DNA from 3 places in the Rhodococcus sp. SJ-2 genome. Region 3 is predicted to be linked to each of the others. Evidence: riboswitches for the same ligand, from Rfam matches in the RefSeq annotation. Region 3 holds a riboswitch; each other region holds the start of a gene.
The links. A riboswitch is a leader RNA that binds a small molecule or an ion and turns the genes downstream of it on or off. The one in region 3 is predicted to bind S-adenosylmethionine.
Positions count from the first base shown of each region.

Region 1: another riboswitch for S-adenosylmethionine. It lies ahead of ACSYG9_RS22235 (hypothetical protein); the one in region 3 lies ahead of ACSYG9_RS12635 (aminotransferase class V-fold PLP-dependent enzyme).
Region 2: another riboswitch for S-adenosylmethionine. It lies ahead of metX (homoserine O-acetyltransferase MetX); the one in region 3 lies ahead of ACSYG9_RS12635 (aminotransferase class V-fold PLP-dependent enzyme).

Region 1 covers NZ_CM132340.1:4,732,549-4,737,986, forward strand. Annotated here, with positions in the region: gene ACSYG9_RS22215 (MSMEG_1061 family FMN-dependent PPOX-type flavoprotein) at 1-336, opposite strand, end outside; gene ACSYG9_RS22220 (winged helix DNA-binding domain-containing protein) at 385-1,569, shown strand; gene ACSYG9_RS22225 (uridine kinase) at 1,571-2,182, opposite strand; gene ACSYG9_RS22230 (formate/nitrite transporter family protein) at 2,268-3,131, opposite strand; SAM riboswitch class IV at 3,276-3,388, shown strand; gene ACSYG9_RS22235 (hypothetical protein) at 3,414-3,806, shown strand; gene ACSYG9_RS22240 (alpha/beta fold hydrolase) at 3,816-4,853, opposite strand; gene ACSYG9_RS22245 (TetR family transcriptional regulator C-terminal domain-containing protein) at 4,918-5,438, shown strand, end outside.
Region 2 covers NZ_CM132340.1:196,841-202,278, reverse strand. Annotated here, with positions in the region: gene ACSYG9_RS01000 (wax ester/triacylglycerol synthase domain-containing protein) at 1-1,112, shown strand, start outside; gene ACSYG9_RS00995 (bifunctional methylenetetrahydrofolate dehydrogenase/methenyltetrahydrofolate cyclohydrolase) at 1,118-1,972, shown strand; gene ACSYG9_RS00990 (DUF3017 domain-containing protein) at 1,984-2,268, shown strand; gene metX (homoserine O-acetyltransferase MetX) at 2,292-3,419, opposite strand; SAM riboswitch class IV at 3,530-3,644, opposite strand; gene ACSYG9_RS00980 (NADP-dependent isocitrate dehydrogenase) at 3,922-5,145, shown strand; gene ACSYG9_RS00975 (exodeoxyribonuclease III) at 5,263-5,438, shown strand, end outside.
Region 3 covers NZ_CM132340.1:2,699,870-2,705,307, forward strand. Annotated here, with positions in the region: gene ACSYG9_RS12630 (Pls/PosA family non-ribosomal peptide synthetase) at 1-1,330, opposite strand, end outside; SAM riboswitch class IV at 1,574-1,690, shown strand; gene ACSYG9_RS12635 (aminotransferase class V-fold PLP-dependent enzyme) at 1,761-3,071, shown strand; gene ACSYG9_RS12640 (putative leader peptide) at 3,122-3,214, shown strand; gene ACSYG9_RS12645 (hypothetical protein) at 3,272-3,877, shown strand; gene ACSYG9_RS12650 (YbaK/EbsC family protein) at 3,895-4,368, opposite strand; gene ACSYG9_RS12655 (crotonase/enoyl-CoA hydratase family protein) at 4,473-5,303, shown strand; gene ACSYG9_RS12660 (inorganic diphosphatase) at 5,429-5,438, opposite strand, start outside.

The DNA of each region.
Region 1 (5,438 bases), 2.0 Mb from region 3:
CGTGTCGCCGCGTCCGGGGATGAAGAAGTTCGTGCCCACGAACGGGTTTCGCAGGACGTTTCGGAAACCGTCCATGCGTCGGTTGCCGGGGCGCTCGGCGAGTGCGATCGTGCGGTCGTCGATCACATACGCCAGCCTGCCGGGTCGGTCACCTTTGGGTGATGCGTCGCATCGACCGGTCTCGTCGGTTGTGGCCACGACGCAGAACGGTGATGCGGCAAGCCAATCCACGTCGTACGGGTGCAACCTCGCACGTACCTTGTGTGCCGCGCGGAAGGTCGGCTCGCCGAAAAGTTCGGTCAACTCGGCGGAATCGCGAATCTCGGTCCAGGTCACGACGGGACAGTAACAACGCATGTCGGTACCCGCATCTAGAGTGAGCGCATGATGCTTCGGACTGTCGACGTCGGTGAACGCAGAGCGCGCCTCGCGGCTCGCCACCGCATTGCCCCGGCGTATCGTGCGGCCGACGCAGTCGAAGCCGCCAGGAGCATGGTGTGCCTGCACGGCACCGATCCTGCGACCGTGTACCTCTCCACGTGGTCGAGAGTCACCGACTTCTCCGCGGCGGAACTCGATGCCGCGCTCTACAGAGATCGGACGCTGGTCAAGCACCTCGCGATGCGTCGTACCGTCTTTGTGTTTCCGCGTGCCGCGCTCGCGGCGGCACAGGCCGGGGCAAGTAATCGGGTTGCAGCCGCTCAGCGCCGCAGCGTGATCAAAGACGCCGAACGGGCCGGCCTGCACCGGGACGGCGCACAGTGGCTCGACGACGCCACCGCCGGGGTTCTCGCCGCCTTGGCAGGTGGACGCGAGGCCACCGCGTCCGAATTACGTTCCGAACTACCTGTTCTCGACGCATCGATCGACTACGGCGTCGGGAAGTCGTGGGGCGGGAAGGTTTCCTTCGCCCCACGAGTCATGACGGTGCTCTCGGCCTCGGGCCAGGTGCTCCGGGCCTCCAACAACGGGTCGTGGCGAATCTCGCGTCCGAACTGGGTGCGGACTGCCTCGTGGTTGGGGGAGGAGATCGAACCGCGAAGTGAATCCGAGGGACTTCGAGACCTTGTGGCGATGTGGCTGGGCGCGTTCGGGCCGGGCACCGAAGCCGACATCAAATGGTGGCTCGGCTCGACGATCAAAGCGGTCCGAGCTGCGCTGACCGAACTCGCGGCTGTGGAAGTCGACCTCGACGGGCGTGTCGGCTATCTCCTCCCGGACGACGTCGACCCCGCGCCCTCTGCTGAGCCGTGGGGCGCCCTGCTGCCGTCTCTCGATCCCACCACGATGGGTTGGTTCGAGCGAGAGTGGTACCTCGGCCCGTACAAGCAGCAACTCTTCGACACCAGTGGAAACGCAGGGCCGACGGCGTGGTGGGAAGGCCGGGTTGTCGGCACGTGGTGGCAATCCGACGACGGCGCCGTCCGGCTCCATATGCTCGAGGACGCAGGGAAGGAAGCATCGGCCTTTCTCACCGCCGAAGCTGCTCGGCTCGAGGAATGGCTGGAGGGTGTGCGGGTGCTGCCGCGATTCCCCTCGCCATTGGCCAAGGCCCTGGCTGCCGGATAGTTCAGGAATCCCGCAGCGCGGGCCGATCCGGATGTTCGAAGCGCACCACGATGTCGGCCGCGGAAGAGACCTCGGCCTCGTGTGCGAGTAGCGGGGAGATCGTCCAATGGTCGGCGGCGGGAGTTCCCCGTTCGAGCGCACCCCGGGACATTTTCAGGTCGACGGTCACATCGAACGGGATGCCTCGGCCGAGGAGCATCGGTCCTGCTACGACAAGCACGTGATCGTCTGCGGCGCCGACCCGGTGTGCTCGCGCCGACCGGTCGGTGGCCTCGTCCCACAACCGCGGCAGAAAGCGATGCCCGCTCTTCAGGGACGAGACCACCTCGCGGTCCAGCGCGTCGTAGTCGTACCAGCCCGACCGATAACTCTCTTCATCGGCGTGCCCGTGTTCGAGACGGAGCGAGGCAGGTCGGACGAAATCGTGCAGTGACACGGCGTGCGCGGGACGCCCCGCGGCGCGCAGGGCCTCGACAACCCGGCTCGCCAGATCCATCGGTTCTGCGGCGTCGGCGGCCGAAATTGCCATGGCGACCGGGCCCGGTAGTGCGTATGCACGTTCGGCGAGTAGTTCGGTGAGTACAGCAGGTGAGATCGGTGTGAACGACGCCATCCGATCAGGGTATCGCCGGCGTGACCCGACATCCCTCTGCCGCGATAGGGCCTGTGCGTCGGGAGAATCGAAGCCACGGATCGCATCACACGGGTTCGGGAGTCCTGGCCGACGCTGCGGCGCGGTCCGAGGCAGGCGCCCCGATCGCGCGCTTGGGTTGCGTCCGCACGTGGGTGATGTAGAGAGCGAGACCCACGAACACGACACCGCCGACAAGGTTGCCCAGAACCGTCGGGACCTCGTTCCAGATCAGATAGTCACCGAGGGTGAAGTCACCGCCGAGAAGCAGGCCGGACGGGAACAGGAACATGTTGACGACCGAGTGCTCGAAACCCATGTAGAAGAACAGCATGACGGGCATCCACATCACGAGAACCTTGCCCGGCACACTCTTGGACATCATCGCTGCGACAACGCCGGTGGAGACCATCCAGTTGCACAGCATGCCGCGGAAGAACAGGGTTGCCATGCCCGCCGCGCCATGCTCTGCATACCCGAGAGTGCGCGCTTCACCGATCTCACCGAGACGTTCGCCGACCGCGTCCGGCGGGATCGAATAGCCGTAGGTGAGGATGAAGGTGATCAGCACGGCCACGGTGAAGGCGCCGAGGAAGTTTCCGACGAAGACCAGAGCCCAGTTGCGGAGCATCGACCCGATCGTCACCCCCGGGCGTCTGTCGAGGTATGCGATGGGGACCATCGTGAACACCCCGGTGAGAAGATCGAAACCCAGTAGGTACAGCAGACAGAATCCGACCGGGAAGAGAATGGCTCCGAGGAGGGCGTTGCCGGTCTGCACGGTGACGGTAATTGCAAATGCTGCCCCGAGTGTGAGGATCGCACCGGCCATATACGCCCTGATCAGGGTGTCGCGGGTAGACATGAGGACCTTGCTCTGGCCGGCGTCGACCATCGCGCGGGCCAGCTCGGCGGGTGGAACGTAGGACACGGCAACCTCCTGATGCGAACAGTGCCGACCAGTGTCGGCGGGGTCGGTCACCGTGGCGTTTCGGAGCAGTAAGGATGCGTTGCGTTCTTCTCCGCAGGCGGTGGCTCGGGTTGTGAGGTCGCTCCATCATGTATATTGGCGGTGCTTCACGAGATGCCGTCGCCAAGCTCCGACTTGACGGCACGCCAACCCCACGCTCGCGGGTGGCTCGGATGACGAAGCGGCTCGCGGCCGACCGGCCCGGGCACGAGCGCCCCGCCCGGGGCCGACCCGGAGGAAATCATGACCGACCATATTCGCGGTACCGATCACGTAGGTGCTCACGAGTGCGCTTCGTTCGGCGACGGGCACCACGTACACTTCATCCGCGCCCGTAAGGCTTTCGACGATTCCGATCTCAGTGTCGGCGCGCTGGTGCGCGTCCTGGACGAGACGCGCGTCGAATTATCTTGGGATGGAATACGACTCGTATTCCGTCACCATGACACCGCTGCGATCGCCGACGCGGTCCACGCTTGTGGGGAGATCGGGACCTGGGTTCCGCAGTGGCGAGTGCTGATCCTGCCGGGCCCTGATCCGTATGTGCCTGCGACCTTCACCCTTGCCGCACCTGATCACTGGACGGACTGCGTACGAGGGCGCGTTCCGACGCTGACCTATGTGCCCGGCCGGTGACCCGTCGGATCAGTTCTGTTCGGCCTCGTGCCAGAATTCTGGAAGCTCTACTGCCAGAGCCTCCTTCGCTTGCATCGGTAGCGAATGGGTGGTGTTCGGGAAGATATCGACGAGTGCGCGCGGGAGTGTTCGTGCCCGCTGCACTGCAGTGTCGCCTCCGGCGAGCGAATCGCGTTCGGCGATAGCGACATAGGTGGGCATGGCGAGGGCCTCCATCTCGTCATCACTCAGGGGAGAAGGAATCGGCAGGACCGCCGAGAAGTGCTCCGAACCCGCGGCGATCATCTTCGCCATGTCGTCGTTCGAGTCGAACTCGGCCCCGCCTACCTTTCCGAGCGCGGTCGTGCGCCAGGACTCGGGCAGGAACGGGAGAGACGACACCATGGTCCACGCCATCATGCGGGCCGAGGGACGCGCGAAGGTGAAAACCGGTTCGAGGAGTGTCAGCGACCGGACCCTCTCCGGGAAATGCTGCGCGTATGTCGCTGCGATTGCTCCACCGAACGAATGACCGACGATGTGCACGGTGTCGGTTGCGAGTGCGTCGAGTGCGTCGGTGATCCAGATGGCCTGGTCGCCGAAGGAGGTGAGCGGAACATTCTGTACCGACAAACCGGCATCACCGAGTGCGTCGAAAGCAACAACCCGTCGGTGAGGTAGGAAGTCGTCAAGGTTCTCGGCCCACATCGGAACACCCGACGACCGGCCCGGCACCAGGACGACCGGAACGGTGTCCGCGGTGTCCGGGGAGCTCCACTCATAAGCGCGAACTGTGCCGAAGCGGGTCGCGAGGTCGTGGGTCGATGTGGGTGAGGGGAGTGAGGACATCGCTTGCTCGTACGCCGCGACGTAGCTCTGGCGTCCTTCTGCGTCGCGGAAATGACCCACGCCGGGTGCTCCGAAGAAGAACTGCTGCACGCTCACAGCACCCAGCGCTGTGAGCGCGGCGAGGACGACCAGCCCGCTGCGACGAAGCCATCGGTAACGCGGACGAGCTGGTGGTGGATGCTCGGTCCGGGAATCTGTGCGTGCGGCGTACTCACTCATATGCAACCCCTGATCGTCGAGTATCAGTACCTTTTGCAGTATAGGCATATTGTAAAATGCGGTCATGCCGAAAGTTGTCGACCATGCCGAGCGTCGCAAAGAGATTGTGTGGGCCCTGTGGGCGGTGATCCACGAGCGGGGAATCGACGGGGTCACGTTGCATGCGGTGGCTGAGGAGGCCGGCGTCTCGATCGGCAGGATCCAGCACTACTTCGAATCGAAACAGCATCTGATCCGGGCCGGAGCGCAGGAAATGGTCACCGGTGCCGAACAGGTTTATCGCGAACACGGATGCCCCGGTGATCCGAGATCGGCCCTCGCGGCATTGCTCACCCAGCCTGTTCCGACGAATGCACCCGCACGCGTCGGTGTCTCGGTCTGGTATGCCTACCTTGCGAAAGCGACGAACGATCCGTGGATCAGATCCTTTCTTGCCGACGCATCGGGTGGAACCGTCAGCGAGGCCGGGCGTCTACTCCGTCTTGTCGGGTTCTCCGAGGCCCGGGCGCACAACGAAGCCGTGAGGTTGGTTGCGGTCAGTACCGGTGCGACACAATCCGTGCTGATTGCGGGGATGGACGCGGA
Region 2 (5,438 bases), 2.5 Mb from region 3:
GGGTCGACGAGCTGCCTGCGGCGTCGACCATCGTCGCGTTGCGAATACACCATTCGCTCACCGACGGACTGGGAGCAGCCGAGATCGCCCGCGCGTTGTTCGACGATCCGGACGCGAAGCCGGCAGGCACCGAGGCGCTCTCCTCGGTTCCCGGTGTGGTCCGGGCGGTATCGGCACTGCCGTTCCGGTTCATGCGGATGGTACCTGCTGTGCTCGCTGCGCTCCGCGCGCGGAAGGCGCTGACCACGCTGACCGCAGCGGGAACGATCACCCCACCGGCGCCGTGCCGTCCACGAACGCGTTTCGATACCGGTGGCAGCGGGTCGCGGCAGTTCGGCCGGGTCCGCATGGATCTGCGCGACGTCCGGGCCGTCGCTCGCTCCACCGGAACATCCGTCAACGATGTGATCCTGTCCGTGGTCTCGGGCGGTCTGCACTCGTATCTCGAGCAGCACGGAGAAATCCCGCCGGCGTCGCTCGCGGCGATCGTCCCCCGGTCGACCCGGCGCAGGTCCGGCGTCGAGGGAGGGAAGACCCGTGCGGCGAACGAGGTCACGCTCATGTACGTCGACCTGCACACCGACCATGCGGACCCGCTCGAGCGACTCCGCCTCGTCCGGGAATCGTCGAACTTGGAGAAGCAGCGTGTCGCGCGTCCGGAGACGGCGGCAACCACCGCACCCGTCGATGCTTCGCCCGCAGTGGACCTGAAGGTGTCGATTCGGCGTGCCCGCAACCGGAAGATCGAGTCGAGCGGCGACGTCGTCGCTCTGGCGAACACCGCGGTGACCAATGTGCCCCGCGGCCGGGTCGGGGGCCTCCGTTTCGGCGGCAGCCCGGTGGTGGAAGCGCTGGGGACACCGATGCTCAGCCGGACCTCCGCCCTCGTCCATTCGGTGACATCGCTCGGAAATACTCTGAATCTGACGTTCCTGGTGAGTGTTTCGTCGATGCCGGACCCCGAGGACTACGAACGCCGTCTCGCGTCGGCGTTCGAAGATCTGTACCGCGCCGGAGCCCCCGACGGCAATCAGGTGGACTCTCGCGGTTGTTCCCCGTCCGGAACGATGTGGCACCGCCCGCCGCGAGCGAGTGGATACCTGGAAGAATGAGTGACGTGACTGCGACCATCCTGGACGGCAAAGCAACCCGCGACGAGATCTTCGAGGACCTGGTGGTCCGCGTCGCAGCGCTGAAGGACAAGGGCATCACGCCCGGCCTCGGCACGATCCTGGTGGGCGACGACCCCGGATCGGCGGCGTACGTGCGCGGCAAGCACAACGACTGCGCCAAGGTGGGCATCACCTCGATCCGCAAGGATCTGCCCGCCGACATCACCCAAGAACAGCTCGAAGCGGCGATCGACGAACTCAACGCCGACCCCGCATGCACGGGGTACATTGTGCAGCTTCCGCTGCCCGGGCACCTCGACGAGAACGCCGCCCTCGAGCGGATCGACCCTGCCAAGGATGCGGATGGACTGCATCCGGTCAACCTCGGACGTCTGGTGCTCGGCAAGGAGGCGGCGTTGCCGTGCACCCCGCGGGGCATCGTCCACCTGCTGCGCCGCTACGAGGTGCCGATCAACGGCGCCCATGTGGTGGTCATCGGCCGCGGCGTGACCGTGGGCCGCCCGATCGGGCTCCTGCTGACCCGTCGCAGCGAGAACGCGACAGTGACGCTGTGCCACACCGGCACCAAGGACCTCGCCGCCGAGGTGAAGCGCGCCGACATCGTCGTTGCCGCAGCGGGTGTGCCCGGTCTGATCACCGCCGACATGGTCAAGCCCGGTGCAGCAGTGCTCGACGTGGGTGTCTCGCGCACAGCCGACGGCCTGCGCGGCGACGTCGCCGCCGACGTCCGCGACGTTGCCGGGTTCCTCTCGCCCAATCCCGGTGGTGTCGGACCCCTCACCCGCGCGTTTCTGCTGACGAACGTCGTCGAACGCGCCGAGCACGACGCCGGTCTCTGAGCAACCAGCAGATGGACAGTTCGGTGCGACTCACACGACTGAACCTGCCGCTGCTGGCGGTCACCCTGGTGATCGCCGCAGCGGTGGTCCTCGTGCTGGCCGATCGCTGGCGCCGAGGCGCTTTCGTGTTCGGTGGTGCGATGATCCTCGCGGGGATTCTCCGCTGGGCTCTCGACTCCGATCAGGTGGGAGTGCTCGCGGTGCGAAGCAAACGCTTCGACGTGGCAGCGATGCTCGCCATGGGTGGGGCGATCGTCGGACTGGCTGTCTCGATCGACCCCCTGGGCACAGGGTAGGGGGAACAGGCCGGCGAGCGCTGTTACGCGCTCGCCAGCTCCATCAACTCGACGAGCAGCTTCGCGACCGCGTCGGCCTCGGTGAGGAAGCCGTCGTGTCCGTCGCGTGATTCGAGCACGCGCAGCCCGGCGCAATGAGGGAGACCGTCTGCGATCTCCTGCTGCAATCGAATCGGGTAGAGACGATCCGAATCGACGCCCGCGACGATCGTCGGTACCTGCGTGCTCGCCAATGCGGCCTCGACGCCACCGCGACCGCGGCCTACGTCGTGCCGGTTCATCGCGTCGCTCAGTACCACGTAGGTCCCGGGGTCGAACCGTTTGACGAGCTTCGCTGCCTGGTGGTCGAGGTAGCTCTGCACGGCGTAGCGTCCGTCACGCCACGGATCCTCGTCGTCTTGAGGGAGGTTGGCGAACCGCGAGTCGAGTTCTTCCTCGCTGCGATACGAGAGATGGGCCATGCGCCGCGCGATACCCAGCCCGGCCTCGGGTCGGCGGCCGGTCTCGTAGTAGTCGCCGCCCTGCCAGTCCGGATCCGCCATGATGGCAGCGATCTGGGTGCTCTGGACACCGATCTGATCGGCGGTTGCGCGGGAGCCGACCGCGAGGACCAGTGCCGCCCGCACCCGGCTCGGGTGGGAGACGACCCATTCGAGCGAACGCATGCCGCCCATCGATCCACCCGTCACCGCGGCCAATGTCTCGATGCCGAGGGCGTCGAGAAGGGCAGCTTCCGCGGTGATCTGATCGCGGATGGTGATCCGCGGGAAACGGGAGCCCCACGGTTTGCCGTCGGGCGCGGTGCTGCCCGGGCCGGTGGTGCCCTGGCATCCGCCGAGGACGTTCGTGGCCACCACGCACCACCGGTCGGTGTCGATCGGCGCGCCGGGGCCGACCATGCCGGACCACCAGCCTGGCGACGGGTGATCCGGTCCGGCCGGTCCGGTGATGTGTGAGTCCCCGGTCAGCGCGTGCTCGACGAGCACGACGTTGTCGCGGGTGGGTGACAGCGCGCCCCACCGCTGCAGAGCGACGGTGACATCGGGAAGGATGTCACCGCTTTCGAGGGTGATGCTGCCGATGTCGATGGTGTCGAGCTTTCCGTCTTCTGCGGGAAGCTCGATCCGTCGACGGTTGGTACCTGTTGTCAAGATGCGACCGCCTCGAGGCCAGTGGTGATGGTCAATGTGTCCTGCTTGCCATGTCGGGGCACTGGGACGAGAGCCGGTATCGACAGTCCATCAGCATTTCGAACCTCCCAAGAGCCGGCTTGTCGTCTGCGGTGCGCCGACGACCGTGTCCTCACCCGGAGCACCCCACCCTGGCCGGAGGGTTGCCGACCAGCAAGCCGGGGCTTCGCGCTGGCACTCATGACCTCGTCGGCAGTCTAACGGCTGGATCCTAGGGCTCGACACGCGGCTCTCGACCTTCCCTCCGCCTGCGCCCGAGCAGCAAGAAAGTTACCGGTCAGTAGCGCTTGGGGGGCCGCAGCCGGGGTTGTGCGTGCATCGAATAGCAGTACGCTTGTTCTGTTTGGCTCCGTACCCGACGCGTGCGGAGCCATGCTCAGACGCCTGAGCTGAAGGCGGTCGCATTCCGGAAGTGCGGCCGCTCGGGGACTCGACTGCCGTCCAAGGAGGACACGAACCGCGTATGTCCAAGATCAAGGTTGAGGGTAAGGTCGTCGAACTCGACGGCGACGAGATGACGCGCATCATCTGGCAGTTCATCAAAGACAAGCTCATTCATCCCTATCTGGATGTGGATCTCGAGTACTACGACCTCGGCATCGAGAACCGTGATGCGACCGACGACCAGGTCACCATCGATTCCGCGAACGCCATCAAGAAGCACGGCGTCGGTGTCAAGTGCGCGACCATCACCCCGGACGAGGCGCGGGTCGAGGAGTTCGGCCTGAAGAAGATGTGGCGGTCACCCAACGGCACTATTCGTAACATCCTCGGCGGCACCATCTTCCGTGCACCCATCATCATCTCCAACGTGCCCAGGTTGGTTCCGGGTTGGACGAAGCCGGTCATCGTCGGCCGTCACGCATTCGGCGACCAGTACCGTGCCACAGACTTCAAGGTCCCCGGCGCAGGCACCGTCACCATCACCTACACGCCGGACGACGGTTCCGAACCGATCGAGCACGAGGTGTGCAGGATCCCCGAGGACGGCGGCGTCGTCATGGGTATGTACAACTACAAGAAATCCATCCAGGACTTCGCACGCGCCTCGCTGTCCTACGGTCTGCAGCGCAACTACCCGGTATACCTGTCCACCAAGAACACGATCCTCAAGGCCTACGACGGCATGTTCAAGGACGAGTTCCAGCGGATCTACGAGGACGAGTTCAAGGCGGAATTCGACGCTGCCGGACTGACCTACGAGCACCGCCTGATCGACGACATGGTGGCGTCGTCCCTCAAGTGGGAAGGCGGCTACGTCTGGGCCTGCAAGAACTACGACGGTGACGTCCAGTCCGACACTGTTGCGCAGGGCTACGGCTCGCTCGGACTCATGACTTCCGTGTTGATGACTCCGGACGGCAGGACCGTCGAAGCGGAGGCCGCACACGGCACCGTCACCCGGCACTACCGGCAACATCAGCAGGGCAAGCCGACATCGACCAATCCCATTGCGTCGATCTTCGCGTGGACACGCGGTCTCGAGCACCGCGGCAAACTCGACAGCACATTCGAGGTGATCGAGTTCGCGCAGGCACTCGAGGACGTCGTCATCAAGACCGTCGAGGCAGGCAGCATGACCAAAGACCTTGCACTGCTCGTCGGTCCCGAACAATCGTGGCTGACCACCGAGGAGTTCCTCGGCACGCTCGACGAGAACCTGCAGAAGGCCCGCGCCTCGCAGTAGCGTTGCCGCGTCGAGAACCGACGCGTCGACGAGCAGTACGCGCGACGAGACGGGCCGCCCCATCGGGGACATCCCGTGCTTTCCGCTCTGTCTGTGGAGTCGGATACGGTGTGCGGCGTGTCCCTCACCATCACCACCGTGAATGTCAACGGCGTGCGCGCTGCGGCAGGAAAGGGCCTGCTGGCCTGGCTCGAAACCTCCGCTGCCGACATCGTCTGCCTCCAGGAAGTACGCGCGACCGAGAAGCAGTTCCACGCCGCGATCGCGCCCGCCCTGGACGCCGGTTGGCATGT
Region 3 (5,438 bases):
TCGAGCTTCCGGCCGAGGTCTTGCGGACAGCGCACGCACCACCGGCGACACCGGGCAGGTTCTGCAGGGCATTGTCGACCTCGCCGAGCTCGATGCGGCGTCCGCCGATCTTGACCTGGTCGTCGGCGCGTCCCTGGAAAAGGAGCCCCGCACTGTCGAGTACGACGAGGTCGCCGCTGCGATAGGCGCGATCCCAGCCGAGGGTGGGCATGGGCGCGTACTTCTCGGCGTCTTTCGCCGGGTCCAGGTAGCGGGCGAGCCCGACACCGCCGATCACGAGCTCGCCGGACTGTCCTTCGGCGACGGGATTGCCCTCGGTGTCTACGACCGCAAGATCCCAGCCGTCGAGTGGCAGACCGATCCGGATCGGTCCGGTGCCGTCCATGATGGCGGCGCACGCGACCACCGTCGCTTCGGTGGGGCCGTAGGTGTTCCACACTTCACGGCCGGGCACGGCGAGACGCTCGGCGAGGTCGGGCGGGCATGCTTCCCCGCCGAAGATGAGCAGGCGCACTGCTTCGAGTGCCTCGCCGGGCCACATCGCCGCAAGGGTCGGGACCGTGGAGACGACGTTGATGTTGCGAGAGACCAGCCACGGGCCGAGGTCCATTCCGGAGCGCACGAGCGAACGCGGCGCAGGAACGAGGCACGCGCCGTGCCGCCAGGCCAGCCACATCTCCTCGCATGATGCGTCGAATGCGACGGACAGACCTGCGAGGACCCGGTCGCTTGGGCCGAGAGGTTCTTCCCGGCAGAACAGGTTCGCTTCGGCGTCGACGAAGGCGGCGGCGTTGCGGTGTGTGACGGCGACACCCTTCGGGGTGCCGGTGGAACCCGAGGTGAAGATGATCCACGCGTCGTCGTCGAGGGCCGGTTCGCGTACGTCCGGTTCGTCGGCAGGAGGAGCGGTGCCGGGACCGATCCCCGCATCGGTGACGATCGCGGTCACCTTTGCTTCGGAGAAGACCAGCTCGGCACGCTCATCGGGGTCGTCGGCGTCTACCGGGACGTAGGCGGCGCCTGCGGCGAGAACGGACAAGATGGTGATGTAGAGGTCTTTGGACCCGGACGACATGCGCACCCCGACGCGATCGCCGGCGCCCACACCGGCCTCCGCGAGTCCACGTGCTCCTGCGCTGACCTGGTCGAGCAGTTCGGCGTACTCGAGCATCGTGGTGCCGTCGTCGATCGCAGGAGCGTGGGGGTGCGATTCGGCGCTGGCGCGAAGTACGTCGACGAGTGTGCGCGGCGCGGGTGCGTGTGATCCGCGCAGGAAGACTTCCGGTACGAGCGACGTGTCGTCGGCTGCGGGCGGGGGTTGAGCAGACAATCCGCTGTCCTTCTACTCGGGTGGGCGATCCGGGTTATTTCACGTGAAGGTGGACAACAGATGAACGTTCGGTACGCGCAGCGAGCGGGTGGGGGTGTGCGGTGTCACGCCTCAGAGCAAAGCACGATGGTGGTTCCTCCGCAGGTCAGAAGGAGAAATTCTCTTTCGGCCGGAGACCGTGCGGAGGGCCTCGACGGGATGCCGACTTGACACGCAGTGTGCCCGGTGTCATTGTCTTCGGCAGGTCATGAGTACCAGCGTCAAGCCCCGGCTCGCTGGTCGGCAACCCTCCGCCGCGGTGGGGTGCTCCGGGTGACGACCTGGCTGACGTACCGAACCCGGACGCAGCAAGCGCGGACTCCGCCGGCGAACGATTCACCATCGTCGTGGCGATCACCGACGGGTCCCTGATCGATGAGGGAAATTCGTCATGACTGTTGCTACTTCCACCTGTATCGCTCCCTTTGCTCGCGTGTCGGGCTGTGACGTGCAGGTTCCTCTGGTGCAGGGCGGAACCTGCAGCTACGCGAACTTCGACTATGCGGCGAGCGCACCGGCTCTGGAGAGTGTGACGGACCGGATTTCCGAGCTGTTGCCGTTCTACGCCAGCGTGCACCGTGGTGCGGGTTATGCCTCGCGCATCAGCACCACGAGCTACGAGGAGTCGCGTGAGTCGGTTTCCCGGTTCGTCGGTGCCGACGAGGACCAGGTCGTGGTCTTCACCCGAAACACCACGGATTCGATCAACCTGCTCGCCGGTGCAGTCCCCGGCGACGTGGTGGTACTCGACATCGAGCATCATGCGAACTTGTTGCCGTGGAAGAACACTCGTGTGGTCGAAGCTGCGGATTCGGTTTCGGAAACCGTGTGGCGGATCGCCGTCGAGCTCGAGCGTGCGCCGACGGCACTGCTTGCCATCACGGGAGCGTCCAATGTGACCGGCGAGGTGCTGCCGATTGCCGAACTCGCCGAACTCGCCCACGCGTGCGGCGCACGGATCTTCGTCGACGGTGCCCAGCTGGTTCCGCATCGCCGCGTCGACCTCGCCGAGCTCGGCGTCGACTATCTCGCGTTCTCGGGCCACAAGCTGTACGCGCCGTTCGGTGCCGGGGTGCTCGTCGGACGTCGCGACTGGCTCGATGTCGCGGAGCCGTACCTCGCCGGGGGCGGAGCAGTACGTGAGGTCGCCCTCGACCGCACCGAATGGGCGTGCGCCCCTGCCCGGCACGAAGCCGGGTCCCCGAACGTGCTGGGGGTCGCGGCGATCGCTGCCGCGTGCGACACTCTCGCGTCGCACGACGCCGAGGCAGCTGCGCGTCACGAGGAGCTGTTGTGCGCGCAGCTTGTCGATGGCCTGCACGACATCTACGGCGTGGAAATCCTTAGGCTGTGGGATGATTCGGCAGACTGCGTCGGGATCGTGACCTTCGGTATCGATGGTTTCGAGCCCGGCGAGATAGCCGCGTACCTCTCGGCCGAACACGGCATCGGTGTTCGTGACGGGCGTTTCTGCGCCCACCCGTTGCTCGCCCGCGTCGGCCTTCCCGGTGGTGCGGTGCGCGCCTCGCTGGGATTGGGTAGTTCCTCGGCGGACGTCGATCGTCTGCTCGCGGCGCTTCGGCAGCTGGTGGCGAGCGGGCCGCAGTGGTCGTATTCCAAGGTCGAGGGGGCCTGGAGCCCGTCGCCGGAGACCCGGATCGGCCTTACGCAGTCGGGCGACGGTGCGGCGGAGTGCGTCTGATGATCGCCGCAGCGATCGACAATTCCCCGCGAGATCAGTAGGGTTTTCTCATGGCAGTGTGGAGTTCGGCGCAGGCAGCGGCCCAGTGGTGCCGCCGCCACGTCGACCTGTGCCGCACGGCCTCCTGCATCTGTTCGGACTGACGAGGTTCCCGTTCCTGCTTTTTCGATGCCGAGTTCGGCATATCGAGAGGAATTCTCATGTCCTACAGTAGTATTTCTTCAGCCGAGTCCCTGCGTGTCGCAGTCGAATTCGTAGATGGTTCAGGGCCAGATGTGTGGGCGGATCTCACCGTCGATCGCGACGGCGGTGGGCCGCTCGACCTCAGTGCTGCTCCGCGCACCGTCGTGCGGGTGCGCGCCGCAGATCTGCGGGAAGCGCGCAAGCTGCGCGATCGGGCACGAGCCGATGCCTCGGCGGAAGGCCGCGACCCCGACGCCCTCACGGTGCTGGTCGACCTCGAAGTGATCGTCGACCTCGAAGCGCGCGTGGCTCGTCGCCGTGCTCAGGATGCGTGGCGCCGGGCAGGCGGGGGAGCAGCGGGCCTGTCCTACGTCGGTACTCCGACCGGGCTGGCCGGCCTGATCGCCGATATTCATGCCGTGAAGGTCGCCGACGGCGTCACCCTGATCCCGGTGGCCGGTGGCATCACGGTCGACAACATCGTCGATGGAACCCTGCCGTGGCTCGAGTCTCGCGGACTCATCGAGATCTCACCGTCGTCGGCGGAGTTGGGGCGCAGGTTCGCCGCAGGCAGAGGTCGCGCCACTGATCGTCCGGACGGTCGTGTGGCCCTCGCATCCTGACCTCCTGCACGTTGTGATCAGTCGACCTCGAGGTCGACGCCCGCAGTGATCCGCAGGAGTTCGGTGTACGAGGTGCGGAAGAGGGTGTCCAGGCTCCCTCCCGATGCCCACAGTTCGGGGTATCCCGCCAAAGCGCAGTCGACGTAGGTCGGCAGATTGGTGGGGTGCCCCAGCGGTGCCACACCGCCCGGTTGTTGCCCGGTGACCTCGGCGATCAAGTCGTCGGGTGCGGGAGTGAGGGTGCCGGCCAGCCTGGCGCCGGCCCGCTCGAGTGAGACCCGGTGCGCGCCCGAGACGAGAACCAGTATCGGCTCCTCGTCGAGAAGGAGTACGAGGGACTCGACGATGGCTCCGACGTCGACCCGCACTGCGGCTGCTGCCTGTTCGGCGGTGCGCACCGGCGTCGACTGCGTGGTGATCAGGCCGTGATGTCCTCGGGCGATGAGGGTGTCGGCGACACGGGCAGCATTCGGGTGCAGAGGCCTGGGCATGATGCCACCCTATGAAAACCGGTGACTGCTGTGACCGGATCCAGAAGGATCGACGTGATCGGAAGCTCGATGCGGTTTACACGCTCAAATATTACTCTCGAGTAATGACTGATTCATCCAGTTGGAAGGCGTTCACCGTAGAGCGCACCGAACACGTCGCCCAGGTCACGCTCATCGGCCCGGGCAAAGGCAACGCGATGGGGCCGGACTTCTGGTCGGAACTACCGCAGATCTTCGCGCAACTCGACACCGACCCCGAGGTTCGCGCCGTCGTGCTCACCGGCTCCGGCAAGCACTTCTCGTACGGTCTCGACCTTCCTGGCATGGCCGGTGAGCTCGGGCCGGTGCTGGCCGACAAAGCGCAGGCGAAGCCCCGCACCGATTTCCACGCCATGGTCAAGCGCATGCAGGGCGCCATCACGGCCGTCGCCGACTGTCGTAAGCCCGTCGTCGCTGCGATCTCGGGATGGTGCATCGGCGGCGGCGTCGACCTCGTCTCGGCGGCCGACATCCGCTACGCCAGCGCCGACGCCCAGTTCAGCGTCCGTGAGGTCAAGGTCGGTATGGTCGCCGACGTGGGGAGCCTCGCGCGACTTCCCCGGATCATCGGTGACGGGCACCTACGTGAACTCGCGCTGACCGGCAAGGACATCGACGCCGCACGCGCCGAGAAGATCGGTCTCGTGAACGACGTCTTCGACGACGCCGCAGCAACACTCGCCGCAGCGCACGCGAGCGCGGCCGAGATCGCAGCCAACCCCCCGCTCGTGGTCCACGGCATCAAGGACGTCCTCGACCACACACGGTCCGCGCAGGTCGACGACAGTCTTCGTTATGTCGCGGCCTGGAACTCGGCGTTCTTGCCGTCCGAAGACCTCACCGAAGCGATCGCGGCCGTGATGCAGAAGCGCACGCCGGAGTTCAAGGGGCGCTAGGACGCGCCCTGCAGCAAGACGACATCTCCGGGCCGATTTCGTGATCGGCCGGGAGATGTCGTCTTCAGGGGACGCGGTGCCTGCCGTCGTCCTACGGACTTCGGTGTCCGCATCGTCCTACGGACTCAGTGTCCG